2 regions of the Desulforamulus ruminis DSM 2154 genome follow, and region 2 is predicted to be linked to the other one. Evidence: riboswitches for the same ligand, from Rfam matches in the RefSeq annotation. Region 2 holds a riboswitch; the other holds the start of a gene.

Region 1 (6,892 bases), 130 kb from region 2:
GAAAAAAAGCACAAAAATGAATTTCAGCTCTTATAGTAGTAGTATTCTAACTATAAATTAACGAAAAACTGTGGACTTTAATTTTAAAATAGCATTAAAACCTTGTCCTTCAGTTTAAAAAGCATAGAAAGTAAAAGAAGGGAAGGCGTTAAACCTTCCTTTTCTTTTCTTAAAAATAGACTTGAAAACACATTTAGAGTAATGCTTCAACTTATTTTTTAACTACGCGACATAAATCGACTGCCTTTATCCTTGATTATTGTGGACTTCCAGTGATATATTTTTTTTTTGAAAATTATTAATTTATTGTAAATTTTTTACATATTAAAACGATGAGGTTTAAAATGATAAGAAGATTCAGCAAGGCTAGTATTAAGAGTAAATTAATTACTTTGGTTCTAGTAATTATTATGCCGGTGATTCTCTTACTGTCATATACGTTTTCAGAATATCGTAAGGTGGAAGTAACGCAAGCCCAAGAGAATACCAAGCGATTAGTCACTCAGGCTACTGAAAATTACAATAGAACTATAAAATGCACCAAACAAATGCTGCAACTCTTGGCTTTAAATCCTCAAGTGCTAAATATAGATTGGAGTAATGAACTATATCGTTCGTTACTTGCGGAACATCCCGAATATTCTATTATAGGGATGCTTGATGTAAAAGGTAATCTAATTTGCAGCGCCCCTCAATCTACGGAACCACTCAATTTTTTTGCAAGGCCCGCATTCCAACGGGCATTGCAAACCGGTAGGTTCTCTATTGGAGAATATTATGTGGGACCGATAACCGGTCAAACGGTGATTACCTTTTGTTATCCCGTTATGGACCATAATGGAAAGGTGAACGGGGTTCTTTTTACCGGGCTCAAATTAAGTTATCTTACCGATATTGCCTGGCAGTACAAGCTACCTGAAGGTTCCAGCTTAACTTTATGTGATGGAAAGGGAAAAATCCTGGCCCGCTTTCCCGATAATGATCGCTGGACAGGGAGAACGGTTCCCGAGGCCTTAAGAGATGCTGTGGTTAAGGGTAATGTAAAAAGCATACAAGCCTTGGGGGTTGATGGAACAGAGAGAATTTATTCCTTTACTCCCTTAAGTAGCTTTCCTAACAATGATAGAGCTTTATACATTTATTCCGGTATTCCCAAGCATGTAGTATATACTACCTCCAACGGTATATTGCAAAAAAACATTACCGTCATTATTATTGTTACCTTAGCCTCCGTAGCTTTAATTCTAATTAGTGGAACTTTGCATCTATTGAGACCCTTGAATAATCTGGTAAAAGTAACCAAGGAACTGTCTTCGGCCAACTTGAATGTAAGGACCAACTTACCCTATGACGGTGAGATTGGTTTATTAGCAAAATCCTTTGATGAAATGATTATATCTTTAGAAAAGTATGCAAAAAAGCTGGAGAATGCAGAACGAAAATATAAATCATTGGTTGAGCAATTGCCAGTGGTGGTTTATCTCTCACAATTACCCGATCAAAAGCCCATCTATATTAATCCGTATTTACATAAGGTATTAGGATTTTTTGCTGAGGAATGGCTTGGTAAACCGAAGATTTGGATGGAATACATCTTTATAGAAGACAAAGAGCGTGTGGAAGAAGAATTCCGAAACAGCGTTGCAAATAAAACTGATTTTGTCTCTGAGTACCGTATGGTGCATCGTAATGGTCAAGTGGTTTGGGTTCAGGAGCATGCTGAATTGCTGTTTGATGAAGAAGGCAAATCCTATGCCATCCAGGGGATTATGCAGGATATCACTGAGAGAAAACGTTATGAAAATGAATTAATAAAATTAGACCGATTAAATTTAATCGGGGAAATGGCTGCCGGCATCAGTCATGAAGTAAGAAATCCCATGACAACCATCCGGGGGTTCTTACAGATGCTGCGTGAAAAAGAGAGCCGATATAAAAGTTATTACGACTTAATGATTGAAGAGCTGGACCGGGCGAACTTAATTATTACTGAGTTTTTATCCATTGGCAGAAGCAAGCCCACAGGCTTGGAAGTACAAAATCTTAATCATATTATTAGCAGCTTGATCCCTTTAATTAAAGCGGATGCTGCCAATCAGGACAAAAACCTGCAGATTGATATCAGCGAGATACCGGATATCTTATTAAATGAAAATGAAATCCGTCAGCTCATATTAAATCTGTGCCGTAATGGCTTGGAGGCAATGCAGCAGAGTGGGGGTTATTTAACCATCAGAACCTATAGGGACCCCAATCACCTGGTGCTGGTGGTCCAGGACCAGGGCGAGGGAATTAAACCGGAGTATTTAGAAAAGCTGGGAACCCCTTTCTTTACCACAAAAGACTACGGAACGGGTTTAGGGCTTGGTATTTGTTACAGTATTGCCGCCCGTCACAATGCCACCATCAGTATTGATACCGGACCCAAAGGAACCACCTTCTATGTTAAGTTTGAATGCAGTTCGTGTTAGAAAGAGAAATCCTTTGCATCTAGCCGGTGTTGCCCACACAAAACCCAGCAATGATTTTGATAAGACAGACAGGGATCATTATGATATAATAAAATATCTGTTACAAAGGATATTGAGAACGGCAAAAAGGCCGTGCGGTAAAAATCTTCTTAAAAGATTTGGCTTAATTAAGCACCCGACCATATAAAACCAAATAAAATCGGATGAAGAATACGGGAGAGACCTCTGGCTGAGGCGCCGAAGGAGTAAAGGAGCGGTGAAGCGAAACCGGTTTTGAAACTCTCAGGTAAAAGTACTGTATTCAGACGATACTCTGGAGAGTTTTCATGAGGCGGCAAGTTTTATGAAACACCCAAGGGGATAGCTTCGCAAGAGGTGAATCTTTCAGGTTAAAGGACAGAGGAAACAGCAAAGACTGTTTCCTCTGTCCTTTTATTTTGCAGTCAAGAACAAATCCTTTGGGAGGGAGGTTGATACATATTGAAAATCCTGTTCATTAGGGCCCAAGGGAGAAAGGGCAGGAGGGATCCTGACGGTAGGAAACTTGGATGAAAGGCAGTAAGGCAGCCCTGCCTAAGGGCGAAGCTTAAATAACCAAGGATGATAAAAAGGGGGAAGAAAATAGTGAACTACTTAATGCAAGATCCCGAAGCGGCTGAAATTGTAGAATTGGAAAGGATGCGTCAAAATCGTAAGATTGAATTAATTGCTTCGGAGAATTTTACCTCCCAGGTGGTGATGGCGGCTCAGGGCAGTGTCTTAACCAATAAATATGCGGAAGGTTACCCGGGTAAAAGATATTATGGCGGTTGCGAATATGTGGATAAGATGGAGAATCTAGCCATACAAAGAGCCCAGAAATTATTTGGCGGGGAACATATTAATGTGCAGCCCCATTCCGGGGCTCAGGCCAATTTTGCCGTGTACTTTGCGGTTCTAAAACCCGGGGACAAGATTATGGGGCAAAATTTGAATGATGGAGGGCATCTAACCCACGGCAGTCCGGCCAATGTATCCGGTTCCTACTTTGAAGTAAAGTCCTATGGTGTGGATCCCGAAACCCACCGGCTGGATTATGAAAAAATTGCGGCCCTGGCCCGGGAATACAGACCCAAAATGATCGTGGCAGGCACCAGCGCCTATCCCAGGACCATTGATTTTCAAAGGTTCAGGGAAATTGCCGATGAAGTGGGTGCCCTCCTTTTAGTGGATATGGCGCACATTGCCGGGCTGGTGGCAGCAGGCCTGCATATGAGCCCCGTTCCCTACGCTGATTTTGTGACTACCACCACCCATAAAACCTTGCGGGGACCCAGAGGCGGCATGATTCTGTGTAAAAAGGATTATGCTTCGGCGGTTAACAAGGCCGTTTTTCCCGGTACCCAGGGCGGACCGCTGATGCATGTGATTGCGGCCAAAGCAGTTGCCTTTGGCGAAGCGTTAAAACCCGGTTTTATAGATTATCAAAAACAGGTGTTAAAAAATGCTTCATTTCTAGCCCAAGAACTGCAAAAAGCCGGTTTTACCCTGGTATCCGGCGGGACGGATACTCACTTGATCCTGGTGGATCTGCGCAATCGGAATATGACCGGAAAAGAAGCTGAGAAAAGATTGGATGAGATTGGGGTGACCGTCAATAAAAATACCATCCCCTTTGAGCCGCTCAGTCCCTTTGTTACCAGCGGCATCCGAATCGGCACACCGGCCGTGACCACCCGAGGATTTAAAGAAGCGGAGATGGCCGAGGTCGCCGGCATTATTAACACGGCTCTTTCAGATCAATTTAATGAAAAAGCAGAGGAACTGAAGCAAAGGGTGAATGAAATATGTGTTAAATATCCCATTTATTAAGGTATATTAATACCTGGAGGTGTTATCTTGAACTATCGCATCGTAATTATAGGCGGGGGGCCCGGCGGCTATGTAGCAGCCATCCGGGCCGCCAAATTGGGAGCTAAAGTGGCTTTGGTGGAAAAAGATCAGGTGGGCGGCACATGTTTAAATTGGGGATGTATTCCCACCAAAGCGCTGGTAAGTCAGGCCGCTTTAGTGGCTGCTATCCGCCGGTCGGAGGAACTGGGGATTCAGGTTGGCCAGATAGCGGTGGATTATGGGCGGATGAAGGAGCGCAAGGATCAGGTGGTAAACAAACTGGTGGGTGGAGTGCAATATCTGCTGAAGAAGAACAAAGTGGAGGTGATTCAGGGCGCCGGTCGTATTGTCGCCCCCGGTCAGGTTAAGGTGGACTTAAAGGACGGCGGTGAGATGGTCTTAGATGCAGAAAACATTATCTTGGCCACCGGCACCCGCCCGGCTTTGATTCCCGCCCTGGGCTATGACGGACAGCGGGTGATGACCTCCGATGAAATCCTCAACCTGACAGAACTGCCCGGGGAAATGTTAATTATCGGCGGCGGTGTGATTGGCTGTGAATTTGCCTGCATCTTTGCCGAGCTGGGAGTTAAGATCACCATTGTGGAAGCCCTGCCGACCCTGTTATCCACAGTAGACCGGGATGTTCAGAGACAGATGCAAAGCATTTTGAAAAAACGCGGCATTACGGTTAAGACCAAGTCCAAAATAACGGCTGTAACCAAAACCGCAGATAAAGTGATGGCGTTGTTGGAGAACGGCGAAGAATTGGTGGCGGATAAAATACTGATTTCCATTGGACGTACCATGAATTTAGCAGAGCAAGGCCTGGCGGAATTGGGCGTTCAGTTTAACGACCGGGGGGCAGTCCAGGTGGATAGCCGGCTGCGCACCAGCGTGCCGGGTATCTATGCCATTGGGGATATTACCGGGAAAATTCAGTTGGCACATGTGGCTTCCGCCCAGGGAATGGTGGCTGTGGATCATATCATGGGCAAGGAAAAGGAGATGGACTACAGCGTTGTGCCCAGTTGCATCTTTACCATACCGGAAACAGCCGGCGTAGGCTTAACAACCCAAGAGGCCGAGGCTCGGGGCATCAAAATAAAGGCCGGCAAGTTCCCCTTTATGGCTTCGGGAAAGGCGGTTGCCATGGGTGAAACCGAGGGGTTTGTCAAAATACTGGCCGATCCGGATACAGACCGTATCCTGGGCGTCCATATACTGGGGCCCCACGCAACCGACCTCATTGGCGAGGCAACGTTGGCCATCCAGTTAGGGGCTACCGTAGAGCAATTGGCCGGGACCATTCATGCTCATCCGACTCTTTCTGAAGCTGTGCTGGAAGCAGCGGAGGCGTTGCATGGTATGGCTGTCCACATTTAATGAAGACTCCGAACTTTTAATCGTCCTGTTGAAGCCGGCATCGTAAAAGGGTGCCGGCTTTTTTCTGCGTCTGTCCGGACCTGTTCAACCGGTGTTGTCGATAGAATTTGTTTAAGTTATTTCTTTGATTTTTCGGTACTGACATGAATATTGGGGTTGCTTTGACCATTAACCGTAACCTGTGGATTTACTGTAGTGTTTTTGGCCGGAGCGACCGTTGCCTGAGTATGGCCATGTTTGGTTTCCAGATATTTTTCATACCCCATGGTACCGCTCACAATCAGAGCAACAATGGCGTATACAATAAGAAATTTTTTCATCACCTATCGCCTCCAGGCTGATTGTCTCATGCAAATCTTAAAATAACCTTAAACCAATGATGGATCACAGAGCCTCAGGGTTCCTTTTTAATGATTTATTATTTTATAAACATAGTTTAAAAGCAATAGGTTGGATGTGGTACAAATTCTGATCAAGAAACAACTCTATTTGCTCAAAATCAGACAACATGAAATTATTCTTTAATTTCCTTTCTGCAGTTGACATATATTGGGTAAATGTTTCATAATGAATATTAGATCAGAATAATTCTTATTTAGGTGGGTGGTATAAAATTTAAATTATTGTTTAGTAAAAATTACGGACAAGCGGGTTAACAAACCCTCAAAAGGATAAAAGGAGGAACCTTGGGTGAAAAAATTTTTTGCGGCGCTGGTAGTTTTGTTATTTACGGGCTTACTGACTGGTTGCGGGTCGGCTGAAAACACCGGGCAAAAGGAACAATTGACCGTCTATACCAGCTTCTACCCCCTTTATGATTTTGCCAAGCAGGTGGGGGGAGACAAAATTATTGTTAAAAACGTTGTACCGGCGGGAGCTGAACCTCATGACTGGGAGCCTAGTCCCCAGGACGTTGCGGAAATGACCAAGGCGGACGTTTTAATTCTTAGCGGCACCGGCATGGAACCCTGGGCTGAAAAGGTATTGGCCAACATTGATCAAAGCAAGGTAACTGTTATTTACGGCGGGCAAAATATTGAATTAATTGAGGGCACGGCGCATGAACATGAGGGCGAAGAAGAACATGGCCACGAACAGGAGGCTCATGAGGCCGCCCATCATGAGGAATCCGGTGAGGCTGAGGAGCATGACCATGATCACGG
Region 2 (6,892 bases):
AGGCCCAAGTGGATCTTTACGCCCACGGGGACACGGCCGAGTTCCTTCGGGCTATGGCTGCTGAACTGGCCACCATTTTTATTGTTTCCGGCGTATCTCTGCATCCCCTGGCGGAAGCACCTGCTGAAGCTGCCCGAGCGGAAGGAATGGAACTGGCGGTGGCGGTGGCCCCTGCCGGCGGCGCCAAATGCGAGCGTTGTTGGATGTATGCCGAAGGGATTGGCAGTGATCCTGAAAACCCGACCCTCTGCCCCCGTTGTGCCGGCGTGGTGCAGGAACATCACCAAGTGTAACAATATTTAAGAGAGCGAACTCCAGGGTTCGCTCTCTCATGTTTTTTCTATGGAATTTCTATTTTATGCCCTGCCTCAGGGCATCCAGATCAATTAACCCCTTTTTGGCCCGCTGGGTGATGATTCCCCCAATACGTCCCGACTCTATGGAAGTTAACCCACCCCAACCTTCGCGCCGAACCTTTTCAGCCAGACCCAGTTCTTCGGCGATTTCCAATTTCAACAGATCCATGGGGGTAGGCTTTTTTTCTTTTTTAGCCCGGGATTTCATTTTTTCCTTTGAATTCTTAATTCCTGCGTTCATACTGCCTCCTTGAAGCGGAAACCCTCCCCAAGGGAGGGCTGGATTTTAAAAATCAAGGTATTCGGTGTATCATAGGGTATAATGCCCTCCTATGGCCCCCAAAATACATTCGAAATTCCATACGTTGCTGTGGATGCAGTGATGAATCCAGGGATAAGGAGAAAATAAGAGGGCCTTTGCGGCCCACTAAAAATAAATTTATCCAGCTTACCGATCAGAAGCATGTTGATTAATGCCAGGGCAGGGGCAGCTTCCGGGGCAGGTACATTTCCCTCCGAAATGATACCCTAGGAAATACCCGGATAAAAGCAAAATAACAACACCAAAGACAGTAACAATAGTCTTTTTATCAATCATTCTATTCACCCCCTAGTAGGATGAATATTGGCTTTTATTCTAAATAATTCCAATTTGAAAAAATAAATAAAAAGGTCTTCTTAAATGACGAAACCCCCCCGAAGGAGGGTTTCTTTAGACAAAGCCCATAAAAACTGTGCACCGATCACAGGGTTTACCGTATAGCCAACGGCAATCTTTCGATTGCCTGCGGCCATTGGAAAACCCGCGATGATCTTGTCGATCATTACAGATCGAAAGTCTGAAATCATCATTGATAAAAACAGACCACGAATCCTTAACCCATAAAGGAGGATTATTTCGATACTGTAATCATCTTGGCTCAGCCTTATGAACTTTGATGCTGGTAGTATAACCCCGGCAGGAACAAACTATTAATGAATCCGGTTGGTAATATTTTCTGTAAAATTATAAAAATATTTTTTCATTAAGAGGATTTTGGCAGGACTAAAAAGAATAAGGCCAAAGTGGAAAGATCAATAAAACTGCGGATGATGGCCGTGGGAGAGACCCTTGCGGGGGCGCCGAAGGAGCAAACCGGTTTCTTGAGGGAGAAACCCGTTAAACTCTCAGGCAAAAGGACTGTGGCCGGACGTACCTCTGGAGAGTTCCTGCATAAGATGGACCAGCGGGACACCAAAGGGGAAACTTCTCGGAGAAGTCATCTCTCAGGTTAAAGGACAGAGTTTATACCGGCAGCGGTATAACTCCGTCCTTTTATATTCCCGGCTTGGCGTAAGATGTTGAAGCCCGGAACATACTAAACTTAGGAGGTGACGTGGTGGCAGACATGAAAGTAACGCCTCTCTACAATGTCCACCAGCGTGCAGGAGCTAAAATGGTTGAATTCGGGGGTTGGCTGATGCCAATCCAGTATGAGGGAATTTTGAAAGAGCATCAGGCTGTGAGAACGGCCGCCGGATTATTTGATGTTTCCCATATGGGGGAAATCGAAATTACCGGGCAAGAGGCGGCTTCCTTTATACAAAGAATGATTACCAATGATTTGACCCGCTTGAGTCCCGGCGGGGCCCTTTACACGCCCATGTGCCATCCCGGAGGCGGTACGGTGGATGATTTACTGGTCTATAGGCTGGAAGATCACCGCTACCTGCTGGTGGTCAATGCTTCCAATGTGGCCAAAGATTATCAATGGCTTAAGGATCATGCCCCGGAAGGCGTAAAGGTGACCGACGTTTCCGAGAGCACCGTTCAATTGGCTCTTCAGGGGCCTTTGGCCTTAAAAATTTTGCAAAAATTAACTTCTGTTAACCTCAGTGAAATAAAATATTTTTACTTTGTGCATGGTCCGGTAGAAGGGGTGCCCTGCTTAATCTCCCGTACCGGATATACCGGTGAGGACGGCTTTGAGCTTTATTTTGCGGCGGAGCAGGCTGAAAAAGTCTGGCAGGCCATCTTAGACGCCGGGGTGGAGGAAGGGGTTAAACCCGTTGGCCTGGGGGCCAGAGACACCCTGCGCTTTGAAGCCTGCCTGGCCTTGTATGGTCACGAATTAAGCGACAGTATTTCACCCCTTATGGCCGGACTGGGCTGGACCGTAAAGTTTAACAAGGGCGAGTTTGTAGGCCGGGAAAACCTGCTTAAAGAGAAGGAAGCGGGAATCAGTCATAAACTGGTGGGCCTGGAAATGCTGGACCGGGGGATTCCCCGCCAGGGCTATCCTGTCAACAGGGAGGGCCGGGAGGTGGGCTGGATTACCTCCGGAACCTTTGCACCCACCCTGGGGAAAAACCTGGGGTTAGCGTATGTTCTGGCACAGTGGGCGGAAATCGGCAGCGAACTGGACGTAGTGGTTCGCGGCAAGCCGTTAAAGGCCCGGGTTGTGCCTAAACCATTTTATAAACGGGAGGTCTAATGAATGAATATACCAGCGGAATTAAAGTACAGCAAAGAGCACGAGTGGGTTAAAGTTGAAGGAAACCGGGCCACCATCGGCATCACGGATTTTGCCCAGGAGTCCCTGGGAGACATCGTATTTGTGGAACTGCCCGCTGTAGGGGATGAATTGGAAAGGGAAGAGACCTTCGGGGTGGTGGAGTCTGTAAAAACCGCCAGCGATTTATATTCCCCGGTGAGCGGCAAAGTGGTGGAAATCAACGAAGAACCGGTGGATTCCCCCGAAGTGGTCAATCAGGACCCCTATGGCAAGGGCTGGATGATCGTGATTGAAATGACGGAGCCGGCTCAACTGGATGATTTAATGACCTCGGAACAATATAAAGCTATGGTGGAAGAAGGGAACTAGTTTGCATTATATTCCGCATACCGCCCGGGAACGCCGGCAAATGCTTGCGGCCCTGGGCCTTGATAGCACGGATCAATTATTCCAGGATATTCCCCGGGAGCTTCTTTTTAATGGCGAGCTCCGGGTGGAGGGCGGGTGGTCGGAAATGGAACTGGCCGGTCATCTGTCCGGCCTGGCCAGAATGAACTCCGGCACCGACGAGCTGGTTTGCTTTTTGGGGGCCGGGGCTTACGATCACTATATCCCCAGTGCGGTGAAACATGTTTTGTCCAGATCGGAATTTTATACCGCTTATACTCCTTACCAGCCGGAAATCAGTCAGGGCGTTTTACAATCCATCTTTGAATACCAAAGTATGATTTGTCTGCTCACGGGCATGGATGTGGCCAATGCCTCCATGTATGACGGAGCCAGCGCCCTGGCCGAAGGGGCGCTGATGGCCTGCGCCGCCACCAAAAGAGATGCGGTGGTGGTGGCCAGAACCGTACACCCTGAGTACAGAGAAGTTCTCCGTACCTACATGTTTGGCCCCGGGGTGGCAGTAAAGGAAGTTCCTTTCCGGGACGGAGTCACCCCCGTAGAAGAAGTAATTCAACAGTTGGATAAGAATACCGCTGCTTTACTGGTGCAGTATCCCAACTTTTTCGGAAGCATGGAAGATTTAAACGGTCTGGCTGAGGCAGCCCATGCCGTGGGCGCCCTGCTGGTGGTTTGCGCCGATCCCATTGCCCTGGGTCTGCTTCAGGCACCGGGTTCCTGCGGCGCCGATATTGTGGTGGGAGAAGGCCAGTCCCTGGGCATTCCCCTTTCTTACGGCGGTCCCCATCTGGGTTTTCTGGCCTGCAAAGAAAAGCTTATGAGGAGGATGCCCGGCCGTATTGTGGGTCAAACGGTGGATGTGGAGGGCCGCAGGAGTTTTGTTTTAACCCTGCAGGCCAGAGAACAGCACATCCGCCGGGAAAAGGCCACTTCCAATATCTGCTCCAATCAGGCTTTGTGCGCCCTGGCGGCCACCGTTTATCTGAGCCTGGTGGGCCGGGAAGGCCTGCGCCGGGTGGCGGAATTATGCCTGCAGAAAATAGCCTATGCCAAAAAACTTTTGTCCGGCGTGTCCGGCTGCCGGCTGCCCTGGCATTCTCCTACCTTTAAAGAGTTTGTGGTTAAAACCGGACCGTCTCCCCGGGAAGTAAACCGCCGTCTGCTGCAGCAAGGCATCCTCGGCGGTTTGGATCTTGAACCCTATTACCCGGAATTGGCCGGGCACATGCTGATCTGCGTCACTGAAAAACGGACCCGGCAGGAAATTGAAAGCCTGGCGGAAAGACTGGGGGCTATGTCATGACCGAAAAATTAATTTTTGAATTGAGCACCCCCGGACGGCAGGGGATCGTCCTTCCGGAGGCCGACGTACCCTTGGTGGCGCCCGGTGAATTAGTGCCTGCCGGTTATCTCCGGGAAGAGACGCCGACCCTGCCGGAAGTCAGTGAACTGGATGCCGTGCGCCACTTTACCCGTCTTTCCCGCATGAATTTTGGCGTGGATGTGGGTTTTTACCCCCTCGGTTCCTGCACCATGAAGTATAATGCCAAGGTGGCGGAGGATGCCGCCGGTTTACCCGGCTTTGCCAGCCTCCATCCTTACCAGCCGGAGGAGTTAAGCCAGGGGGCGCTGAGGCTGATGTACGAAACCCAGCGGGACCTGGCTGAAATTACCGGCATGGATGAGTTTACCCTGCAGCCGGCGGCCGGAGCCCACGGCGAAATGACCGGTATGCTGATTATTAAAGCCTATCTGGCCAGTAAAGGGGAAACCCAGCGCACCAAGGTGATTGTTCCGGATTCCGCCCACGGGACCAATCCGGCCACCGCCACCCTTTGCGGGTTTAAAGTGGTGGAAGTGAAATCCGATGCCCGGGGCGGCGTGGATCTGGAGGCCCTGCGCAAGGTGCTGGGTCCGGATGTGGCGGCCCTCATGCTAACCAATCCCAGCACCCTGGGCCTATTTGAAGATAATATCCGGGAAATCGCCGACCTGGTGCATCAGGCCGGAGGCCTGCTTTATTATGACGGCGCCAATCTCAATGCCGTTATGGGTTATGCCCGACCCGGCGACATGGGGTTTGACGTGGTTCATTTAAACCTCCATAAAACCTTCGGCACACCCCACGGCGGCGGTGGACCCGGTTCCGGGCCGGTGGGCGTTAAGGCCGCACTGGCGCCTTTCTTACCCAAACCGGTGGTGGAAGAAAAGGAAGGCCTCTATGTCCTTAACCATTGCCGGCCCCAGTCCATTGGCCGCGTAAAGGCCTTCTACGGCAATTTTGGCGTGGTGGTTAAAGCCTATACCTATATCCGGGCCTTGGGCGGCCGGGGACTGAAAGCCGTTTCCGAGCACGCCGTGCTCAATGCCAATTATTTAATGGCCTGCTTAAAGGATCATCTTACCATTGCCTATCCCAGAACCTGCATGCATGAGTTTGTGGCTTCTCCCCTCAAGGAACTCAGGGAAAAGGGCGTCAAAACCCTGGATCTGGCCAAGGGACTGCTGGATTACGGCTATCACCCTCCCACCGTATATTTTCCGTTAATTGTTGAGGAGGCCTTGATGGTGGAACCCACTGAAACGGAAAGTAAAGAAACCCTGGATGCCTTTGCCCAAAACCTTATCAAGGTGCTGGAAGAAGCGGCGGAAAATCCGGAAAGGTTAAAGGAAGCGCCCTATACCACACCGGTACGCAGGCTGGATGAAGTGGCCGCCGCCCGCAAGCCGGTATTGAAGTGGCAGCCCGAGTAATTTTGGGACAGACCCCCGGTTGCCAAGAGCTTTTTTAATATGTTATACTGACTCCGTCAGGCCATCGCAAAAAGGCCAGGCCGGTTTAGGCAGCGGAATGAAACAATCCCGCGGGACTTCATCTGACCCTCAAAAGATGAGGTCCCGCGGGTTTTGTTTTGTAAATCAGAAAATTTTGTAAATACCATGGCTCGGTCATTTTTGTCGAAGACTTGATACGTCAAGTTTCTTTTAGGAGGATCACCGTGAACATTCAGGATAAAAAACTAAAAGTGGCCCGCCTTTCCATTTTTTCCAATACTTTTTTAACCCTAGGCAAACTTTGGGTTGGTTTGGTCATGGGCTCGGTGGGTGTCATTTCGGAAGCAATCCACTCGGGATTGGATCTGGTGGCCTCACTGGTTGCTTTTATGGCTGTAAGACAATCGGGAAAACCGGCCGATAAGAAACACCCTTACGGTCACGGAAAATTTGAAAATCTGGCGGGGATTATTGAAGCCCTGTTGATCTTGGCGGCAGCCATTGGTATTCTGTATCAGGCCATTGAAAAGCTGCTGCAGGGCGGTGGAGAAGTTCATTCCCTGGGCTTGGGTGCGGTGGTGATGGGGATTTCAGCGGTGGTTAACTTTGTCATTTCCCAAAGGCTGATGAAAGTTGGCGCGGAAACCGAATCACCGGCCCTGATCGCCGACGGATGGCACCTGCGGACCGATGTGTACACCTCCCTGGGAGTCTTTGTGGGCCTTGGAGCGATCAAATTAACGGGCTATACCCCGTTGGACCCGATCATTGCCATTGGCGTGAGCCTGCTCATTGTAAAAGCAGCCTTTGACTTAATTAAAGACTCTATTGGCAGCATGCTGGATACCCGTTTACCTC

The links. Region 2 has a riboswitch for glycine ahead of gcvT (glycine cleavage system aminomethyltransferase GcvT). Riboswitches for the same ligand answer to the same signal wherever they lie in the genome.
Region 1: linked by a shared signal. The riboswitch ahead of DESRU_RS17145 (serine hydroxymethyltransferase) and the one ahead of gcvT (glycine cleavage system aminomethyltransferase GcvT) in region 2 are both predicted to bind glycine.

The regions. Positions count from the first base shown of each region.
Region 1 is NC_015589.1:3,462,678-3,469,569, reverse strand. Features, by position in the region: gene DESRU_RS20015 (cache domain-containing protein) at 333-2,471, shown strand; glycine riboswitch at 2,675-2,779, shown strand; gene DESRU_RS17145 (serine hydroxymethyltransferase) at 3,072-4,322, shown strand; gene lpdA (dihydrolipoyl dehydrogenase) at 4,350-5,729, shown strand; gene DESRU_RS17135 (hypothetical protein) at 5,846-6,049, opposite strand; gene DESRU_RS17130 (metal ABC transporter substrate-binding protein) at 6,420-6,892, shown strand, end outside.
Region 2 is NC_015589.1:3,334,941-3,341,832, reverse strand. Features, by position in the region: gene ileS (isoleucine--tRNA ligase) at 1-293, shown strand, start outside; gene DESRU_RS16560 (alpha/beta-type small acid-soluble spore protein) at 352-597, opposite strand; gene DESRU_RS20990 (hypothetical protein) at 805-954, opposite strand; gene DESRU_RS20985 (hypothetical protein) at 1,035-1,208, opposite strand; glycine riboswitch at 1,446-1,549, shown strand; glycine riboswitch at 1,553-1,640, shown strand; gene gcvT (glycine cleavage system aminomethyltransferase GcvT) at 1,736-2,830, shown strand; gene gcvH (glycine cleavage system protein GcvH) at 2,834-3,220, shown strand; gene gcvPA (aminomethyl-transferring glycine dehydrogenase subunit GcvPA) at 3,222-4,562, shown strand; gene gcvPB (aminomethyl-transferring glycine dehydrogenase subunit GcvPB) at 4,559-6,013, shown strand; gene DESRU_RS16530 (cation diffusion facilitator family transporter) at 6,259-6,892, shown strand, end outside.